Hymenobacter tibetensis: one gene and its partner. The protein of the gene in region 2 binds, or shares a complex with, the protein of the main gene of each other region. Links are inferred from orthologs where the notes say so. Each region holds a gene or a part of one and is shown on either strand. Other genes may lie near its edges.

Region 1 (9,157 bases), 2.5 Mb from region 2 along the record:
CCTCCTTTTTATGAGTTCACCTAGTTCGCTCTTGGTAACGGTGCCCACCGATGAGGCCCCTGCCGCTACCATCAACCGAGTATTGGAGCAAGTCGGGAAGTATTTGGAAGCGGACCGTTGCTTCCTATATGTTCGGGACCCAGCTGTGGGCAAAGGGCGTATTGCGTTCTGTTGGCGCAAGAACGACGTAGTACCCAACCCCATCCATGACTGGCAGGAAGATACCACCGACTTGCCCCAACAAGACCCTCTATTTCGGGCTGCTCTCGCTACCCGGCCATCTGTGTTTGTGGAAGACGTGGAAGCTGCTACGCCCGACGTGCTCAACCGAGAATTCGAGCGCAAAACGTTTGGACACCGGGCTCTAATTCATGCCCACATCACCGACAATGGGCAACTATGGGGTATCCTTCAGCCCTGTACTTTCGGGCATCCCCGCCACTGGACCAGCAAAGAGCGAGCAGCAATAGAGGCCATTTTGCCGCGTTTGCTACCTGTCATTCAGTCCTACATAGGCAGCATAGAAATCCCCGAAAAAACAAAATAGGTATTGCCAACCGGCAATACCTATCACTTGATTGAGAGTCATATAACTAGCGTAACCTAAAACCGAGGATACGCTCGGTTGTCTTGCGCGAATTGGACTACAAACGACGGATTTGCGCACCCAACGAGGTCAGACGTTTGTCGATGTACTGGTAGCCCCGATCAATCTGCTCGACGTTTTCTATTATGCTCCGGCCATCGGCGGAGAGGGCCGCGATGAGCAAGGCCACGCCCGCCCGAATGTCCGGGGACGTCATGGTGATACCGTGCAGACGCGTGCGCTTGTTGAGGCCGATAACGGTGGCGCGGTGGGGGTCGCAGAGGATAATCTGGGCGCCCATGTCGATGAGCTTGTCTACGAAGAACAAGCGGCTCTCAAACATTTTCTGGTGGATGAGCACGGTGCCTTTGGCTTGCGTCGCGACCACTAGCACGATGCTCAACAGGTCAGGGGTGAGGCCCGGCCAGGTGTGGTCGGAAACGGTCAGGATGCTGCCATCAAGATAGGTGGCAATCTGATAGCGGTCTTGTGCCGGGATGTAAATGTCGTCGCCGCGGAACTCTAGCTGGATGCCTAGTTTGCGGAACGTGTCGGGGATGACGCCCAACTCCTGGATTTGGCAGTCTTTGATGGTAATCTCCGAGCCCGTCATGGCCGCAAGACCAATGAACGACCCAATTTCAATCATATCGGGGAGCATGCGGTGCTCGGTGCCACCAAGGCTCTCCACGCCTTCAATGGTGAGTAGGTTGGACCCTATGCCCGTGATACGAGCCCCCATGCGCACAAGCATCTTGCAAAGCTGTTGCACGTACGGCTCGCAAGCAGCGTTGTAGATGGTGGTGGTGCCTTCAGCTAGGACTGCGGCCATCAGGATGTTGGCTGTGCCCGTAACGGAGGCTTCTTCTAAGAGCATGTGGGCTCCCCGTAGCCGGCCGTCGGCGTTGATGCGGTAGAAATCCAAGCCTTCGAGCGTCAGCTTGCCACCGAGTTTCTCTAGCCCTACAAAGTGGGTATCCAAGGGCCGCCGGCCAATCTTGTCGCCACCGGGTTTGGGCAGCTGGCACTTACCGAAACGAGCCAGCATAGGCCCCAGGATCATCACGGATCCGCGTAAGGCCCGTCCTTGGGCTACAAATTCAGGCGTATCCAAGTAGCTCAGATGTACATCATCGGCCTGAAAGCGGTAGGTGTCCGAAGCGAGTTTGCCAACTTTCACTCCCATATCGCGCAAGAGCTCAATGAGTTTGTTGACGTCGCGGATGTCGGGAATGTTGGAGATGGTAACGGGCTCCGACGTTAGCAGCACAGCGCACAGAATCTGCAACGCTTCGTTTTTGGCGCCCTGCGGCACGATTTCTCCTTTGAGCGGATTCCCGCCAATTACTTCGAATGAGGCCATATAACAAGAATTAGGAGCTAGGAGAGCAGGCGGTGAATACCGGCGAAGGAAACAGCAGCAAGAACGGCAACTACAACGCCGTTCCACCTTATTCCTTAAGATCAGCCAGTTCTCACGGCCCGTTTCCTAGCTCCTTCAGAAAAATTACTGAGGAGGTTGTTGGGGTTCTTGGCGACCTTTCTTGCCACCGCGGCGCTGCTTGTCGCGCCGGTTATTGCCGCCGCTGTTGCCGCGGCGTCCTTCACGGTCTTGGCGCGGCTGTGGTACCACGAAAGCCGCCCGGCCAGTACCGCTTGCGACTACAGGAGCACCGCCCCCGGCAAACTCGAAGAGCCCTTGCGCTTCCACCTGCGCCGGGTCCAGGGTCAATTGTCCTCCGGACAGGTCTTTGAGGTGCTTGAGAATAGTGACGTCCTTGGCGTTTTCCTTGTTGTGCGAACGGTATAGAAACTTCATCGTTCGGCCAATGGTGATAGTGGCCTGCTCACGCTCCGTGGGGTCTTCCAGCGTCAGCGCCTTTTCCACCATTAGCTCCACGCTCTTGCCATACGCTTTCAGCTTCATGGCTTGCTTTGGGTAAGGAATAGGTTTGGGCTGCTGGTTAAGCTGGCTCAAGCCTTGCAACTCGAATGGCGCATCAATATCCAGGTCCTCATCGGCCATTTCGTAGAGATGGTTCCAGACGCGCTGCTGGGCATCGGGCTGGTCGCGCAGGGAAGGTTGCAGCCGGAAAATAAGCTGCACAATCTGGGTGGCACGGCGTGTACGCTCGGCTTTGTCTTCTACGTCGCGCAGGCCCTGCACCAGTTGGAAGGTGCTTTGGCCGTACTCGCGCTGTAGTAGCTCGTGCTTATGAAGGGAAGGTAAGGGCATTAGAAAAAAGTAAATCCTAGTAAGGGGGAACTGCGGCAGCCTATAGAGCCGCTACAGTGCTTTGGGGTTGGACACCAGACGACGGTGCCTCTGTGCCACGTTGCCGCTGCCAAAGCTAAACATACGGCAATTAGTGCATCAGCCAAGCACCCGCAATTTCGCAAAACTCAGCAATAACGTCTTCTCGCCGACTTCTTCGAACTCGATAATGGCTTTGGTGGAGCCCGAAACGGTTTCCAGCTTCGTTACGTGGCCAAAACCGAACTTGGGGTGCTCCACCCGTTGCCCAGTTTGCAAATTGCTGGTATCGGAGGGCTGAAAGTCTGCCGGGGGAGTATAGCCTTTGGCAACTGTCTTACGCGCCGGCGTGGGTAAGAGGTTGCTGCGCCGCTCGAACACATGCCCGAATGGTGACTCGCCGGGGCCGGCACTCGGGGTAGCCGCAAACTTGAAGTCTACGAATTGCGGGTCGATTTCATCGAGAAACCGGCTTTTCTCGCAGCTGCGCAAGTTGCCCCACTGGTAGCGGGACGTGGCGTAGCTCAGGGTGAGCTTCTTTTCGGCCCGCGTGATGGCTACGTAAAACAGCCGGCGTTCCTCTTCCAGATCCGCCCGCGACGTTATCATCATCTGCGAAGGAAATAGGTTTTCCTCCATCCCCACAATGTACACGTTGCGAAACTCCAAGCCCTTGGCCGAGTGAATCGTCATCATAGTCACGGCTTCGCCTTCCTGCTGCGCGTCTTTGGTGTCAGCGTCCGTCACGAGGGCAATATCCTGTAAGAAGGCGCCCAGCGTTTTGTCTTCGCGTTCCGGGTCCTCGGTGTAGGCTTTCACGCCGTTCAGCAATTCTTGGATGTTCTCGTAGCGGGAAAGACCTTCGATGCTTTTATCGGCGTATAGTTCCTCGATCATGCCCGAGTTCTTGGCAATGAACTTGGCCGCTTCAAAGGCATCTTCTTTGGCTGCTACGGCGGTATAGGCCTTGATCTTCTCGGCGAAGTCTACTATCGGGTTGGCCGTGCGAGTGGGAAGGAACTGGTCGGCGTTGGCTACCACTTCCCAAATGGTGTGGTTGCTTTCCTCGGCAGCGTTGATGAGCTTGGCAATGGTTGTATCACCGATGCCGCGCTTGGGGTAGTTGATAACGCGGCGGAGCGCCTGCTCGTCGTTGGGGTTCACCGTGAGGCGCAGGTAGGCTACCAGGTCCTTGATTTCTTTGCGCTGGTAGAAGCTCAAGCCACCCACAATCTTGTAGCGGATGTTGAGCTTGCGCAACGATTCTTCCATGGCCCGGCTCTGGGCGTTGGTGCGGTACAGAATGGCAAAGTCATCGTAGGATAGATGATGGCTCATCTTGTCCTCGAAGATGGAATTGGCTACGAGCTTGCCTTCCTCATTGTCCGACGCCGCCTTCAGTACCTCAATCAGTGGCCCTTCCTCGTTGTCGGAAAATACGTCTTTGCGCAGCTGAGCTTGGTTGTTTTTGATAACCGAGTTGGCCGCCTTTACAATCGTCTTGGTAGAGCGGTAGTTTTGCTCTAGCTTGAATACTTGCAACTCCGGGTAGTCCTTCTCGAAATTGAGAATATTCTGAATATCAGCGCCCCGGAACGCGTAGATACTTTGCGCATCGTCGCCTACTACGCAGATGTTGCGCTCTTTGGCCGCCAACTTGCGCGCAATCAAATACTGCGAGTAGTTGGTGTCCTGGTACTCGTCCACCATCACAAACCGGAATAAGTTCTGGTACTTGTTGAGCACATCGGGATGGTCCTTGAACAGAACGTTGGTTTGGTACAACAGGTCGTCGAAGTCCATAGCCCCTGCCTTGAAGCAGCGGTTGGCGTATTGCTGATAAATCACGCCAATCTTGGGCCGTAGCGCGGCCTCGTCGTCCTGGCGGATAACCGGGTCATTGAGGTACTGCTGAACGGATATGAGCTTGTTTTTAGCCGCCGAGATTCGGCCCAACACCATACCAGGCTTGTACAGCTTGTCGTCGAGTTCCAGCTCTTTTAGAATCTGGCTGATCAGCGTTTTACTGTCCTGCGTGTCGTAGATAGTGAAGGAGCGGGGAAAGCCAATTTTGTCGGCTTCGGACCGCAGGATGCGGGCAAATATGCTGTGGAAGGTGCCCATCCACAGGTTTTTGGCTGCCGCTCCGCCTACTACCTTCTCTATCCGGGCGCGCATCTCCTTGGCGGCCTTGTTGGTGAAGGTGAGGGCCAGAATGTTGAACGGGTCAACGCCCTGTTCGAGTAGGTTGGCAATGCGGTAAGTAAGCACCCGGGTTTTACCCGAGCCCGCGCCAGCTATAATCATGCAAGGGCCGTCGATTTGCATCACGGCAGCCGCCTGCGAGGGATTTAGAAGAGAAAGATAATCCAGTGCCATTCGAAAAGCTAAGCGTTTTGGCTTATTAGCAAAGGTACGGCTTTCATGCGGCCCAACGAAGCAGGAACTCCGGGTTTCCGCAGTAGATACGTTGTCATTGGCTGCTGCCGAGCTACGCCGAGGAGTACGCAGCAACAGACCGTGCTTCGGTACATAGCAGGTGGAAAGAAGTCGCACTTAGCTTTTTGCGTGACTCCCACGAATTGCGGACGCACGAACGGCAATTGTATCTTTGCTGCGTGAATCCCCCTGAGTCTGCCGTTGCTTCCGTTGCCGCTTCTGCCGCGAAGTTTCCGTTGTCGTTGCTGTGCTTGTCGGCGAGTTGGGGCGGGCTAGAACTGAACACCGTGCGCTTCGCCGAGTGGATGCACCGCCGCGGTTGGCCCGTGCAGGTGATTACGCTGCCTGATTCCCCTATAGCCGTTCGAGCCGAAGCACTTGCCTTGCCAGTGGTTTGCCTCACTAACCGTTGGAAAGCCTTGGATGTTCCCGCTGCTGGTCAGCTGGCTCGCGTTATGCTAGCCTATGGTACACGGGTGCTTATCGTCACTAGGAACGGAGATTTGGGGCTGGCAGTGCTCTGCAAAAAGGTGCACATGCCTACGCTGAAGCTGGTATATCAGCAGCATATGCAGCTAGGCTTGGCAAAGCGTGGCCTTATCCACACGGTGCGCTACAATGCCGTAGACGCGTGGCTTTCCCCGTTGCCCGGCCTGGCACGACAGGTGTTGGAGAAAACTCGATTCAGCGCCGAGCGCCTGCACGTGGTACCGCTAGGCATAGAGCTAGAGAAGTTTGCTGATCCGACGCTAACCCGCACACGTGCTCGGCAACAATTGCATCTACAACTGCCTACGGGTGCCGTGTTGCTGGGTGTTATCGGCCGGTTTGATGATGGCAAGGGCCAGGATTTTGTGGTCGAGGAATTGGCCGTTTTGCGCAGAAAGCACCCAACTGTTCCCTTACACCTGCTGTTAGTGGGCGAGTCGACGCGCAACGAGGGCAATGCCTACCGGGAAGCAGTACTACGCCGGATACAGGAATTGGGCTTGACTGAGGTGGTGCACATTCGGGAATTCACGTCGCAGCCGGAAGTAGCGTACCGCGCCCTCGATATATCCATCACCGGCTCCACCAACGAAACCTACGGCATGGTCACAATTGAAGCCATGGCCGCAGGGCTGCCAGTGGTAGCTACCGCCACCGGCGGCACCCTGGAAATAGTGGACGATGGCCGCACGGGCCTGTTGTTCCCCCTGCGCGACGCCGGTGCGTTCGAGGCTGCCATTGGCCGGTTGTTGATGGCACCGGAGTTACGGCAACTGTTGGCTAAACAGGCGCAGGCCGTTTCGTTGGCTACGTATTCGCATCATCGGCAGTGCCAGCTGACCGAAGAGGTGCTGTTCAGGCTACAGTAATTGGGTATCTTTGCAGTTACTCTATTGGCGGAGGAACGCAAAAGTTGACCGATGCAGTTGTGAAGAACTACGCCTGCTATCCTTCTTGAACCCTTCGCCGCGCTCAGCAGCAACCCACTATGATCATCATTCAAAACACTGTCATCTCTGATGACATTCGGGACAACTTTTTCGTTTGCAACCTGGAAGCTTGCAAAGGCGCCTGCTGCGTGGAAGGCGACTTAGGCGCACCCCTGGAGGAAGACGAGCTAAAGATTCTCGAAGCGGAATATCAGCACATCAAGCCCTTCCTTACCGAAGCCGGCCAGCAGGCCATCGAGCAGCAGGGCCTCTACATCAAGGATTGGGAAGGCGACTATAGCACCACTACCATCAACGACCGGGAGTGCGCTTATGCATTGTATGACGAGCGAGGCATTCTGAAGTGTGGTATTGAGCAGGCTTATCTAGCGGGTGCTACCAGCTTCAAGAAGCCCGTCAGCTGCCACTTATACCCCATCCGCATTACCAAGTACGAAGGCTTCGAAGCCCTGAACTACGACCGGTGGGGCATTTGCAACCCAGCTTGCTCGTTCGGCGCCAACTTGGGCATGCGGGTGTATCAGTTTCTGAAGGAGCCGCTGGTTCGCAAGTACGGGGAGGAGTGGTACGGCGAGTTGGTGCAAGAGATTGAGACCAACAACCCATCCGCCAAAGCATAAATTCTTAATGAGAAAGGCCGACTGTACAGTCGGCCTTTTTTGTAGTGTTATAGCGTGTTACCTACTTCTGGCTATGGAAGAGTTCTACTTAAGTAAGGTGCTATCAACCGCACAGATTCAGGAGTGCTTTCGGGATGCGATGCCAAGCCTCACTGTGTTCGAGTGGGCCATGATGATAGGCGACCAAGAGCCGATGGAATTCGATTCTGCGGATCCGATGCATATCTTTTTCGAAGCTAGTACGTCAGAGGTGCCCCAGTTTCCGCAGCATGTTGCTCTTTACAGAACGCCTAACGAAGATTGGGAGGCAAGATCCTTATGGTTAGGCCAAAAACTTTCCGCTACGTATGGGATGGCTGTACTGGTACCGTTTACCCATCCAGCGCAACCACACTATCCCTATTATGACATCGTGTTTCAGGATGGTTCGCCTTACTTAGCGGATGACAGCGAGACGGAGTTTGGAGAGCCAGACGCTAAACCAGTGCAGATATTGGAGGTCTACGCCCTGCCTGAAGTGCACTTTGATACGTGTGGCAACTTACGCAACACCCCCTAGAGAGAACCAACTAGTACGGTTGGCTTTCTCTAGGGGGTGTTGCGTAAGTTGCCAATCGGTCGGCGTGTTAAGCTGGTATTTGCAGTTCAACCAAACATCATGGTTTGGCTTGAAACCAGTGGCTTACAACTCTGAAAAGTCAAATGACGTCTCCAAAAATTTAGTCGTGAAGTCGCCGTCCTGGAAGTTCTTGTTATCCATGAGCGCCAAGTGGAATGGGATAGTCGTTTTCACGCCTTCCACTACAAACTCACTCAACGCCCGCTTCATTTTTACAATGCATTCCTGGCGGGTTTGCGCTACGGTAATGAGCTTGGCTATCATCGAATCATAGTTCGATGGGATGGTATAGCCCGCGTACACGTGCGTATCAACCCGAACGCCGTGGCCGCCGGGGATGTGGAGCGTGGTGATTTTGCCAGGGGAGGGTCGGAAATCCTTGGTTGGATCTTCGGCGTTGATGCGGCACTCCATGGCGTGCATCTTGGGGTAATAGTTGTGGCCAGAAATCGGGATGCCGGCTGCCACTTTTATCTGCTCCTTGATGAGGTCATAGTTTACAATCTCCTCGGTCACGGGGTGTTCCACCTGAATGCGGGTGTTCATCTCCATGAAGTAGAAGTCACGGTTTTTGTCGACTAGGAACTCGATGGTACCCACACCCTCGTAACCGATGGCAGAAGCTCCAGCTACGGCAGCAGAGCCCATCCGTTCGCGCAGTTCCTCGGTCATGAAGGGGGAAGGTGCTTCTTCCACCAGCTTTTGGTGGCGGCGCTGAATCGAGCAGTCACGCTCCGAGAGGTGGCAAACGCGGCCATATTGGTCGCCGCACACCTGTATCTCGATGTGACGCGGCTCCTCTACAAACTTTTCCAGGTACACACCGTCGTTGCCGAAGGCTGCTTTGGCTTCCGTACGAGCATCATTCCAAGCTTTTTCGAAGTCGTCTTCGGTAGGGATGATACGCATACCACGTCCGCCACCGCCAGCCGTAGCCTTCAGAATGACGGGGTACTTGATTTTGGCCGCTACTTTCTTGCCTTGCTCCACTGATTCCAGCAGTCCCACTGAACCTGGAATGCACGGTACACCCGCCTTGATCATGGTGGCTTTGGCGGAAGCTTTGTCACCCATTTGGTTGATCATCTCGGGCGTAGCACCAATGAACTTGATGCCGTTTTCCTGGCACACGCGCGAAAACTCCGCGTTTTCACTCAAAAAACCGTAGCCCGGATGGATAGCATCGGCGTTGGTTATTTC
Region 2 (9,067 bases):
GTCGAAAATCGAGCGTCTTGACGCACAATCCAATCATGGCCACTTCCGCACCTAATACCACTCCTGACCCCCGGCCCACCGGCGACCTGGAACATCTGTTTCGACAGAAGTTCGCGGACGCCGAGGTGACGCCGCGTGCCAGCCTCTGGGAGCAACTCGACCACGAGCTGCTTGTCGACCAAAACAACACTTACCGCCATCGGCTACGTGTGCACCGGTGGGTGGCCGCGGCTTGCCTGTTGTTGCTGCTAAGCGTAAGTGGCTGGGCCTTGTTGCATGAGTGGCAACCCGCCGCTCCTGGCTTGGCCGTACAGCGGGGCACCGGTGCCGATAGCCACACCGGAGTAGCGGCCAACGGCCTATCAGGCACTGCATCGGGTAGCGCCGCCACTGCTGCTGGTACTGCTTCCGCCGCTTCCAACAATACAGAAGATGCCGCTGATGCTTCAACAGGTGCGGCCAAGGAGCTCTTGGCGAGCGAAAACCACCTGCCGATGCCTGCCGCCGAGCAAGGGGTAGTTGCATCGGATGCTAGTCAGACTGCTGGTTTGGTAGCTGCTCCGCAAGCCGCTACTGGCCGTAGTGTAGGTTCTAATGTGTACTCTGTGGGCACTATGCCAGCCGCTATGGGTGTAGCTGGCAGCTACTACAGTGCCAATGGCAGTAGGCCGTCCGGCCAAGCGGGTTTCCCAGCGGCCACAAGCTACTCAGGTATGGAAACGGAGACGGCTACGGTTGGCTGGAACGGGGTGTCTCCGCGCTTTGCTAGCCTACGTGGGGGCTGGTTGGGCTCCCGCCCTGATACCTTGAAACGCTCGTTGTTGTCAGCTCCGCAGCCAGCCATTGGTACGTTGGCCGCCGCGCAGGATCAAACCAAAACAGCTGCCAAGCAGTGGCGCCGATTGCGCCTCGGCGGTAGCTATGCAGTAGGAGCCTACAACCCCAACATCAACTTCTCCGACGACAACGGGATGGTGCAGGCCGACCGGGTTGCCAACGCCCTCCGCAGCTATTATCAGGAAGATGCCGAAGCAGAATACCGCCGCAACCTGCGGGCGGGCCTCAGCCAGCGCGTAGCCCTCACGGCGGCGTACACCCTCAACAAACGCCTGACGCTTGTTTCGGGAGTGGAAGCCGCCCAGCAACACGCCACGTCAGCCACCAGCTACGACTTTCTCGATGGCCGGCAAGTGAGCCGCGGAGTAGCCGACTTATTCAACAATACCAGCTACTCTTACGTGTTGTCTAACCGGGCAGCAGCTCCCGCATCAACCCGCAAAACGGCTTACCGCTACCGCTCGGTGGCTGTTCCCGTAGCCTTGCGGTATGGTTCGCAGCGGACAGGTGTGTCGCTATATGCCAAAATGGGCGCGGCAGTAGGGTTGCTGCTCAATAGCAACTCAAAGTTTGTGGAGCCGTCGGTAAGGGTGGCCAATAGCCCTGCTTCCTTTGCACCGGCCAGTGCGGATGCGAGCCGCGCGTATTCGGTGGGGTCGTCTGATTCTCCGTACCGGAAGGTGCAAGCCTCTGTGCGGGGTGGCGCCGGTATACGCTACCAACCAGCCAACGCTAACTGGAGCATGGTAGTTGGGCCTACTGCCGAAATGGGCCTCACGACGCTGAATGCCAACCCCAGCCAGCGCGGGCTCAGCCAAAGCCGGCCGCACAGTGTAGGTGTGGAGGCGGTTGTAGAATTCGGCCGACCCAAGCCAATGCCTGTGGCGCAGTAAGTAGCTGGCACTCTTCTTGATTCACCTTTTCTATGATCCGACTTTTCGCCTACCTACTAACTGCTTTGCTCTCGTTGGGGGGGATGGTGGCGTGTAGCACAAATGCTGATTTGGATGCTAGCCCGAGTTGCACCGGCAATTTTTCCGAGACGCTAATTGAGCAGCTCAAACAGGAACCCAAGCGTACTCCAGTAGCGGAAGTTACGCAGTACACGTATCAAGGACAGATGGTGTACCTCGTGACGGGTGGGAGTGGTACGGTTTCCAATGGAGCCTCTATCAACCTCAACTACCTGTTCGATAGCTGCGGGAAGGTGGTGTGCGCTGCCAGTGGTGGACCCAACAACGACGGTGACGGCATTTGCCCCGATTTTAAAACCACTGCTACCAATCCCGTTCTGATTTGGCGCGACCCGCGCTGACAGTGTAGCAGCAGCTGGCCACCTCATCCGGAGGTCTGCTGCGTGCTTGTTTGAAACCACATTCTATGTTCCAACCATACTCGCACAAACTATGAAAACACTTCTGTTTCTTTTGACTGTTTGGGGGTTGTTAGGGTTGATGCAGTGCAGCAAAAAAGATGCAGAGCAATTGACCCTCAACGATACGATAAAGCTTGAAAGCAAGAAAAGTACGACCGTTAAAGCTGCTGATTCCAATGTGCAGTTCACCGTCAGCGGCATATCCGATTCGCGTTGCCCGGCCAACCTGCAATGCATCTGGGCTGGGGAAGCTACTGTGGATGTGGAGCTACGGGATGCCATTGGGGCCGTGCAAAATGCTTCCCTCTGTCTCGGCGACTGCCGCGGTAAAAACGATTCGGCTACCGTGGTGCTCAACACCATACCCCACTGGCTAACGCTACTGGCCGTTGAACCTGGTCCTGCGGCTACGGGCACTTCCTCGGCCCAAACAGCGTCGTTGCGGCTAACCCGCCAATAATACCCTGCGCCTTACCACACCACACTCCTGAGAACCTGCTCGTAACCCGGGCAGGTTTTTTTGTTTCCGAGGAAACCTCCACTTTACTAATGCAGTTATCCTAGGCTGACCTTTTTGCCAACTCGCGGTCTAGTAGCTAATTTCCTTCGCATGAACTATCAACTTACCTCGGAATTCAAACCCACCGGCGACCAACCGCAGGCTATCAAGCAGTTGGTGGAAGGCGTCAACAACGGCGAGCCGGCGCAGGTGTTGCTCGGGGCCACGGGCACCGGCAAAACGTTCACCATGGCCAACGTTATTGCCGAAACCGGCAAGCCCGCCTTGGTGCTGTGCCACAACAAAACCCTGGCCGCCCAGCTCTACGGCGAGTTCAAGCAGTTCTTCCCCAACAACGCCGTCGAGTACTACATCAGTTACTACGACTACTACCAGCCAGAGGCCTACATTGCCAGTACCGACGTCTTTATCGAGAAAGACTTGGCCATCAACCAGGAAATCGAGAAGCTGCGGCTGCACACCACCTCCACGCTGCTCAGCGGCCGGCGCGACGTGATTGTTATTGCGTCGGTGTCGTGCATCTACGGTATCGGCAACCCCGAGGAGTTCAGCAAAAACGTGATTTACTTGGCGCCAGGCCTGCGCTACTCGCGCAACAACCTGCTCTACCAGTTTGTACAGATCCTGTACTCGCGCACCGAGATGGAGTTTACGCGCGGCTCGTTCCGGGTGAAAGGCGACACAGTGGACATATTCCCGGCCTACGCTGACTATGCCTACCGCATCTTCTTTTTTGGCGACGAAATCGAAGCCATCCATAAGATTGACCCGGTGAGTGGCAAGAAGCTGGCCGATGAAAAGTCGGTGACGCTGTATCCGGCTCAACTGTTCGTGACCGGCAAAGACACGCTCAACCAGGCCATCAAGGAAATCCAGTTCGACATGGTGCAGCAGCACGCCTACTTCGAGAAGGAGGGGCGCGACTCGGAAGCCAAGCGCATCATGGAGCGTACCGAATTCGACTTGGAAATGATTCGGGAGCTGGGCTACTGCTCGGGTATCGAGAACTACTCGCGGTACTTCGACGGCCGCAACCCCGGCACCCGCCCGTTCTGCTTGCTCGACTACTTTCCCAACGACTACCTGCTGGTAGTAGATGAAAGCCACGCCACCATGCCCCAGATTCGGGCCATGTGGGGCGGCGACCGGAGCCGCAAAACGGCCCTGATTGAATACGGCTTCCGGTTGCCTTCGGCCCTAGACAACCGCCCACTCACGTTCAACGAGTTCGAGAGCATGTATCAGCAGGCCGTATTCGTGTCGGCTACCCCGGCCGACTACGAGCTTACCCAGGCCAACGGCGTGGTAGTCGAGCAGATCATCCGGCCGACCGGCCTATTGGATCCGGAAATTGATATTCGGCCTTCGGTGAATCAGATTGACGACTTGCTGGACGAAGTGGACAACCGGGTGAAAATGGGCGACCGGGTGCTGGTAACCACGCTTACCAAGCGAATGGCCGAAGAACTACAGAAATACATGGAGCGCCTTGGCATCAAGTCCAGCTACGTGCACTCCGATGTGAAAACCCTGGACCGGGTGGAAATTCTGCGTCAGCTGCGCCTCGGCGAAATTGATGTGCTGATTGGGGTAAACCTGCTACGCGAAGGCCTGGACTTGCCCGAAGTGAGCCTCGTTGCCATCCTCGATGCCGACAAGGAAGGCTTCCTACGCGACCAACGCAGCCTGATTCAGACCATGGGCCGCGCCGCCCGTAACGACCGGGGCAAGGTTATCATGTACGCCGACCGGATGACCGGTTCCATGCAGCGCGCCATCGACGAAACCAACCGCCGCCGCGCCACGCAGCTCGCGTACAACCAGGAGCACGGCATCACGCCACGGACAGTGCGCAAGTCGCGCGAGGCCATCATGGAGCAGACGTCGCTCTCCGATTATCGTATTGCCGAGCCGCAAGCCTACGTTGGGCCCGACACGGACACGGCGCTGGCCATAGCCGCCGAGCCAGTGATATCCATGATGACCCGTCCCGACTTGGAAAAGCTCATCAAGCAAACCGAGAAAACCATGGAAGCTGCCGCCAAGGACCTCGACTTCCTGACAGCCGCTAAGCTCCGCGACGAGTTGGCCGCGCTGAAGCAGGTGCTCAAAACTAAGCGGGAGTAGTAGAACGAATTTCAGTGGAAGAAGCTGTTTTGATTGGGGCAACCTGATCAGAACAGCTTCTTATTCTTTATAGGCATTCCCAGTTGCAAGCAAGTACGCTTGCTGGGTTGCAGCTCTAGCCAACACGGGCTCTAGGGCGTTGAGACGTTTTACAAGTACAAATCAACCATGTGCCGCCACGCCACTGGGTTGTGCGCCTCACCTTCCCACACGTGCAGCTGACTGTCAACCCCTTTTTGCTGAAGCTGCTGGTTTAGAAACAGGTTGTCTTGCAGAAAAGCGTCTTCGGTGCCGATAGCTAAGGTGATTTCCAAGTTGCGCAGCTGCGCCAGATAAGAGTCGTCCTCTAGGTTGGGGATGAAGCGGTTGGGGGTGTTCAGGTACACATTCTCGTCGACGTAGCCCTGAAACAAGTCGGGAAACGAAGCCATGGCTTGCGTAAGGTCATAGCGGCCGCTCATGCCCACCACTTTGCCAAACCGGTTGGGGTGCCGAAACGAGAGGTTGACTGCATGGAATGCGCCCATGCTGCAGCCAGCGGCAATTAGAAACGCGTTGGGGTTTGTGGCTTCACTCATGGGCAGCACCTCGTCCAGAATGTACTGCTCGTACTGTAAATGGCGTTGAATGCGCTCCACTGGCGGCTTGTCGAGGCTGTAGAGACTTTCGGCATCAATGCTGTCCACACAATAGAGTTGCAGGAAGCCGCTTTCTACTTTGGCTTGCAGGGCCTCAATCACGCCCCAATTTTCGTAGTCGTAGAAGCGGGCTTTGCGGGTAGGGAATAGCAGTACCCGGGCGCCGGTTTCGCCAAAAACTAGCATCTGCATCGGCCGACCCAACGCAGGACTCTCCCATTCATGGTATTCGCGGCGCATCAGCAAAACGGTTAGTGGCTACCTAAATAGAAAGGCGGATTTTCAGGATAATGGCTGCTGGTGTTGCAGCATATGGTCTAGTTGGGCGCTGATTTTCTGCTGCCACAGGGTGTAGCCTGCCGGCGACAGGTGCAGGCCGTCGGGCTCGAAAAACGCAGGGTGCAGGTTGCCTCGCTCATCGAACATGGGGTAGTAGAGGTCGAGATAATAGAGCGGTGGGCCTTGCAACGACACCAGCCGACTGACGCAGCTGTTGGCATACTCGATGCTACCGCGCAGGTGTAACCGCGCAAAGCTCAGTTTGATTGAAACAAAGCACACCGGAATGTTGCCAAGCATGGCTCTAATGGAAGCCAGCAAGTGCTCGTAGAACAACACCACTTCTTCGGGCGTGCGTCCGTCGCCTAGGTCGTTGTCGCCGGCATACACCATCACCATGTTGGGCTGGTGCTGCGGCACCACGCGTTTGAAAAACCAAGCGCAAGCGGCCAGGGTAGACCCTCCAAACCCGAGGTTGAGCGCCTGGACCTGCGGAAAGCACTGTTCTAGGTTCGGCCAGCGCGTGAACGTGGAGCTGCCGTAGAATATCACCTTCTGCAACCCCGACTGCACCACTGGTTTCGCTTCAAGTTGCCGTATTTCTTCCTGGTACCACTGCATGTATTCCTTCTGGAAAGCGCCAAGCGCATGAACTCATGGATGCACACCTTGGCCAACTGCCGTTGCCGAAGCAAGCAGGGGAGAGCAAAGGTCGACTAAAAGAGTAGTGTACTCTTTACGTGAATGTTATGAATCAAAGCTACGCACGCAACTTCCTTTCCCTGCTTGTTGGGTGCCGTGGCGGGTGTTAGGGTCAGGCGTAGCACTTAGCTTGCCAAGACAGCTGGCTGGTGGTCGAGGGCCAGGATTCGGTCTTTGTAGGCCGCCGGCAACAGCCCCGCTTTTGCCCACTTGCTGGCGGCCAGATGCTGTGTGCGGCGGTAGAGCGGCAGCAGCAGGGGCAGCCACGTCCGGTTGCCCAGGTGCAACAGCGCCCGAACGTGTGGCGGCACCACGAGGCGCTGGGCTTGTAGCAATAATCCGTAGCGCAACTTGCCTAAGTGCCGGCGGTATTGCCGGTATAGGTCAGTGGTGTAGTGGCTGTGCGCTAGGTTCTCGTCGAGGTGTTGCTGCCGAACCAGCAGCCACGCTGCATATGATTCGGGCAAACCCGGCACGCCCATTCGGGCACCCACCCGCCGAAACACCGTGAATACTTCTTCTTTTTCCGGTGCGCTAAGAGGGCGCTCCAGCACCTCGAAAGCCCGAATAGAGTAATCGATGAGCAGGAACAGCACGTCGCGGTAGGCCCAGTCGGGGATGGACATGCCGCGTTTAGCCTCCACCGCTCCATGAATGGCCGCAATAGTGTCAATGGCACGCTCGGCAGCGGCACGTTCAGCAAATACAATCTGGCGCGCATAGTCGACCGTGGAAAACAGCCGGGCCAACGGGTCGGCGGGAAGCTTACCAGTGAAGTACAGCCAGTCAACGGCCTTGTTCAAGGCAAATTCAGCCGCCGCACCAGCAAAAATAAATAGCACCGTGTCGGCCTTGCCCCAGATGTCTCGTACCACCGACCCGGGAGCCACAAAATATTCCATATACCAATAATTGAGAGCGTAAGCCAAACAAGAAGGAGTGGCCTGGCTGCTATGACTACACTGAAACCAGGGGCAAAAGTTGCTCTGGCTAGCCTGTCTCGCCTAAAAGCAAGTCGCACAGGCTAAGGCCATACAAATGTATTCAGAGTACTTTGTATTGCAAAGTAAAATAGCTGACTTTTGCACTACGCGTATTCTCTCCACAACAGCTTCTCGCCAACTTGCCACTTCAATCAAGCACAACCGTTGCTTGTAAGCGGGACCCCCTAGCCAGCGTAGCAGCCTCGCTTGACTTCACCTTGTATGGCATCATCCCTTCAAAAAGCTCGGTCGCGGATTCCCGAAGCAGCCCAGCAGCATAGGCGGAACCGCATACTTTACGGGGTGCTTGTCTGCTGCACTGTGCTGCTGGGCTTGGGCTCCCGCCGCTTTGCCGTTATGCTGCCTGCGCCAGTGGCTGCCTATTCCGGCGACACACTGTGGGCGCTGCTGGTTTTCTGGTTGCTGGGCTTTGCGTTACCTAGTTTGTCGAGTAGGCGAGTGGCTGGGGCGGCTTGGCTGTTTGCCGTAGCTATTGAAGTAAGCCAGCTCTACCAGGCACCTTGGCTGAATGCGCTTCGTAGTACTACCATTGGGGCGCTGGTTTTGGGCCATGGCTTCCTGTGGAGCGACTTGCTATGCTACAGCACTGGGATACTGGTGGGGCTAGCTTGTGAGCTGCTGTGGTTGCAGAAACGGAGTAGCCTACCACCCACATAAAACCCCAACTGGTTTTAAAGCCAATTGGGGTTTTGCGTACGGGTGTTGGCGTAAGTGGGCGCTTAGAAAGGACGATTACCGGCTAGGTCCACTCGCTGGATGGTGTAGGTGGCGCGTGAGGCGTCGCCGCTTAGCAGCTGGTTCAGGTAGGAGTACAGCACGTAAATGTTCTTGCCGTCGCTGGTGGCCGTGGTAGGGAAAACTGGGCCGGTCCGGAAGGTGGCAGCTAGCTGGCCCGTAGCCCATTGGTTGGTGGTCAGGAAGGATTGCACATTGCCTGCCGCAGCACCAAACGCATTATTCACCACAACCAATTGTTTGCCATCCTGGCTGAGTAGTAAGCCATCAGGGTTGAGCAGAGGCGCATCCAGTTCAACCAAGCTGTAAGCAGCCGGCTCCCGCACAGGAATGCGCAGGATCTGGCTGGAGCTGGTGAGGGCAACCAAGAGGTACCCACGGTTGTCGTACACGATGCCGTTGAAGCCGAACGCGCCGGCTGGCGTGGCAAACGCCGGGTCCTGAAAGAAAACCGTAGCGTTGCCGCTAGGGTCTACTTTGTAGATAACTGGTGAAAAGCTGTTGGTTACGTACGCGTTGCCCTGCGGATCAAGCGCAATGTCGTTGGCGAAATTGGCCGTGGTATTGCTAACCTGGCCCAGGTTCACGAACTGAAGCGGGCTACCCGTCGTGAGGTCGTAGATACCCAATGCTGCCAGGTTGCCCTGCGTCGGATCCGCAACTGCCACCAGCACCCGGTTGCGGGCCTTGTCCACCGTCAGGCCCACGGTAGCCACCAAGCGGGAGTCCACTATAAAAGGCGTGTAGGTGCCATCGAAGTTAACGGCGCCAATGGTGCCTTGCGCAAAGGAGCTAACCAAGAAGCGGTTGTTTTTCTCGTCCAGCACCGACCCTTCCGGATACAGCCCTG

Evidence for each region.
Region 1: the proteins of uvrB (region 2) and MTX78_RS09675 are in contact, whole or in part, in a crystal structure (PDB 7EGT), measured with the Thermus thermophilus proteins. The link is inferred for Hymenobacter tibetensis from one-to-one orthologs. Residues at the interface, in WP_096411307.1 of Thermus thermophilus: Glu23, Leu25, Arg26, Asp27, Gly28, Glu29, Arg30, Phe31, Arg55, Glu326, Asp327, Phe328, Glu379, Ser382, Gln383, His398, Gly400, Arg401; in WP_096412145.1 of Thermus thermophilus: His654, Arg656, Phe657, Gln666, Asp668, Glu669, Lys680, Arg681, Leu682, Ser683, Lys685, Tyr686, Ala687.

Annotation. Positions count from the first base shown.
Region 1 is NZ_CP094669.1:2,442,345-2,451,501, forward strand. What follows is about bases 2,588-5,593. They hold MTX78_RS09675 (ATP-dependent helicase), read right to left. Parts: upstream 5,214-5,593; coding sequence 2,961-5,213; downstream 2,588-2,960. Other genes in these bases: MTX78_RS09670 (DUF4290 domain-containing protein), read right to left, coding at 2,588-2,822; MTX78_RS09680 (glycosyltransferase family 4 protein), read left to right, coding at 5,459-5,593. In the rest of the region: MTX78_RS09660 (GAF domain-containing protein), read left to right, coding at 11-547; murA (UDP-N-acetylglucosamine 1-carboxyvinyltransferase), read right to left, coding at 645-1,949; more of MTX78_RS09670, read right to left, coding at 2,094-2,587; more of MTX78_RS09680, read left to right, coding at 5,594-6,637; MTX78_RS09685 (DUF3109 family protein), read left to right, coding at 6,757-7,338; MTX78_RS09690 (hypothetical protein), read left to right, coding at 7,412-7,897; accC (acetyl-CoA carboxylase biotin carboxylase subunit), read right to left, coding at 8,021-9,157. UniProt on the Escherichia coli protein: A helicase with DNA-dependent ATPase activity. Unwinds DNA duplexes with 3'-5' polarity. Translocates on single-stranded DNA with 3'-5' polarity. Initiates unwinding more efficiently from a nicked substrate than double-stranded DNA.
Region 2 is NZ_CP094669.1:4,936,877-4,945,943, reverse strand. Bases 2,425-5,340 are described here. They hold uvrB (excinuclease ABC subunit UvrB), read left to right. Parts: upstream 2,425-2,822; coding sequence 2,823-4,859; downstream 4,860-5,340. Other genes in these bases: MTX78_RS19890 (esterase family protein), read right to left, coding at 5,009-5,340; MTX78_RS19900 (hypothetical protein), read left to right, coding at 2,425-2,672. Outside these bases: MTX78_RS19915 (RNA polymerase sigma factor), read left to right, coding at 1-55; MTX78_RS19910 (outer membrane beta-barrel protein), read left to right, coding at 36-1,730; MTX78_RS19905 (DUF6970 domain-containing protein), read left to right, coding at 1,763-2,152; more of MTX78_RS19900, read left to right, coding at 2,244-2,424; more of MTX78_RS19890, read right to left, coding at 5,341-5,737; MTX78_RS19885 (GDSL-type esterase/lipase family protein), read right to left, coding at 5,780-6,397; MTX78_RS19880 (oxygenase MpaB family protein), read right to left, coding at 6,604-7,380; MTX78_RS19875 (ribosomal maturation YjgA family protein), read left to right, coding at 7,684-8,139; MTX78_RS19870 (hypothetical protein), read right to left, coding at 8,202-9,067. UniProt on the Escherichia coli protein: The UvrABC repair system catalyzes the recognition and processing of DNA lesions. A damage recognition complex composed of 2 UvrA and 2 UvrB subunits scans DNA for abnormalities.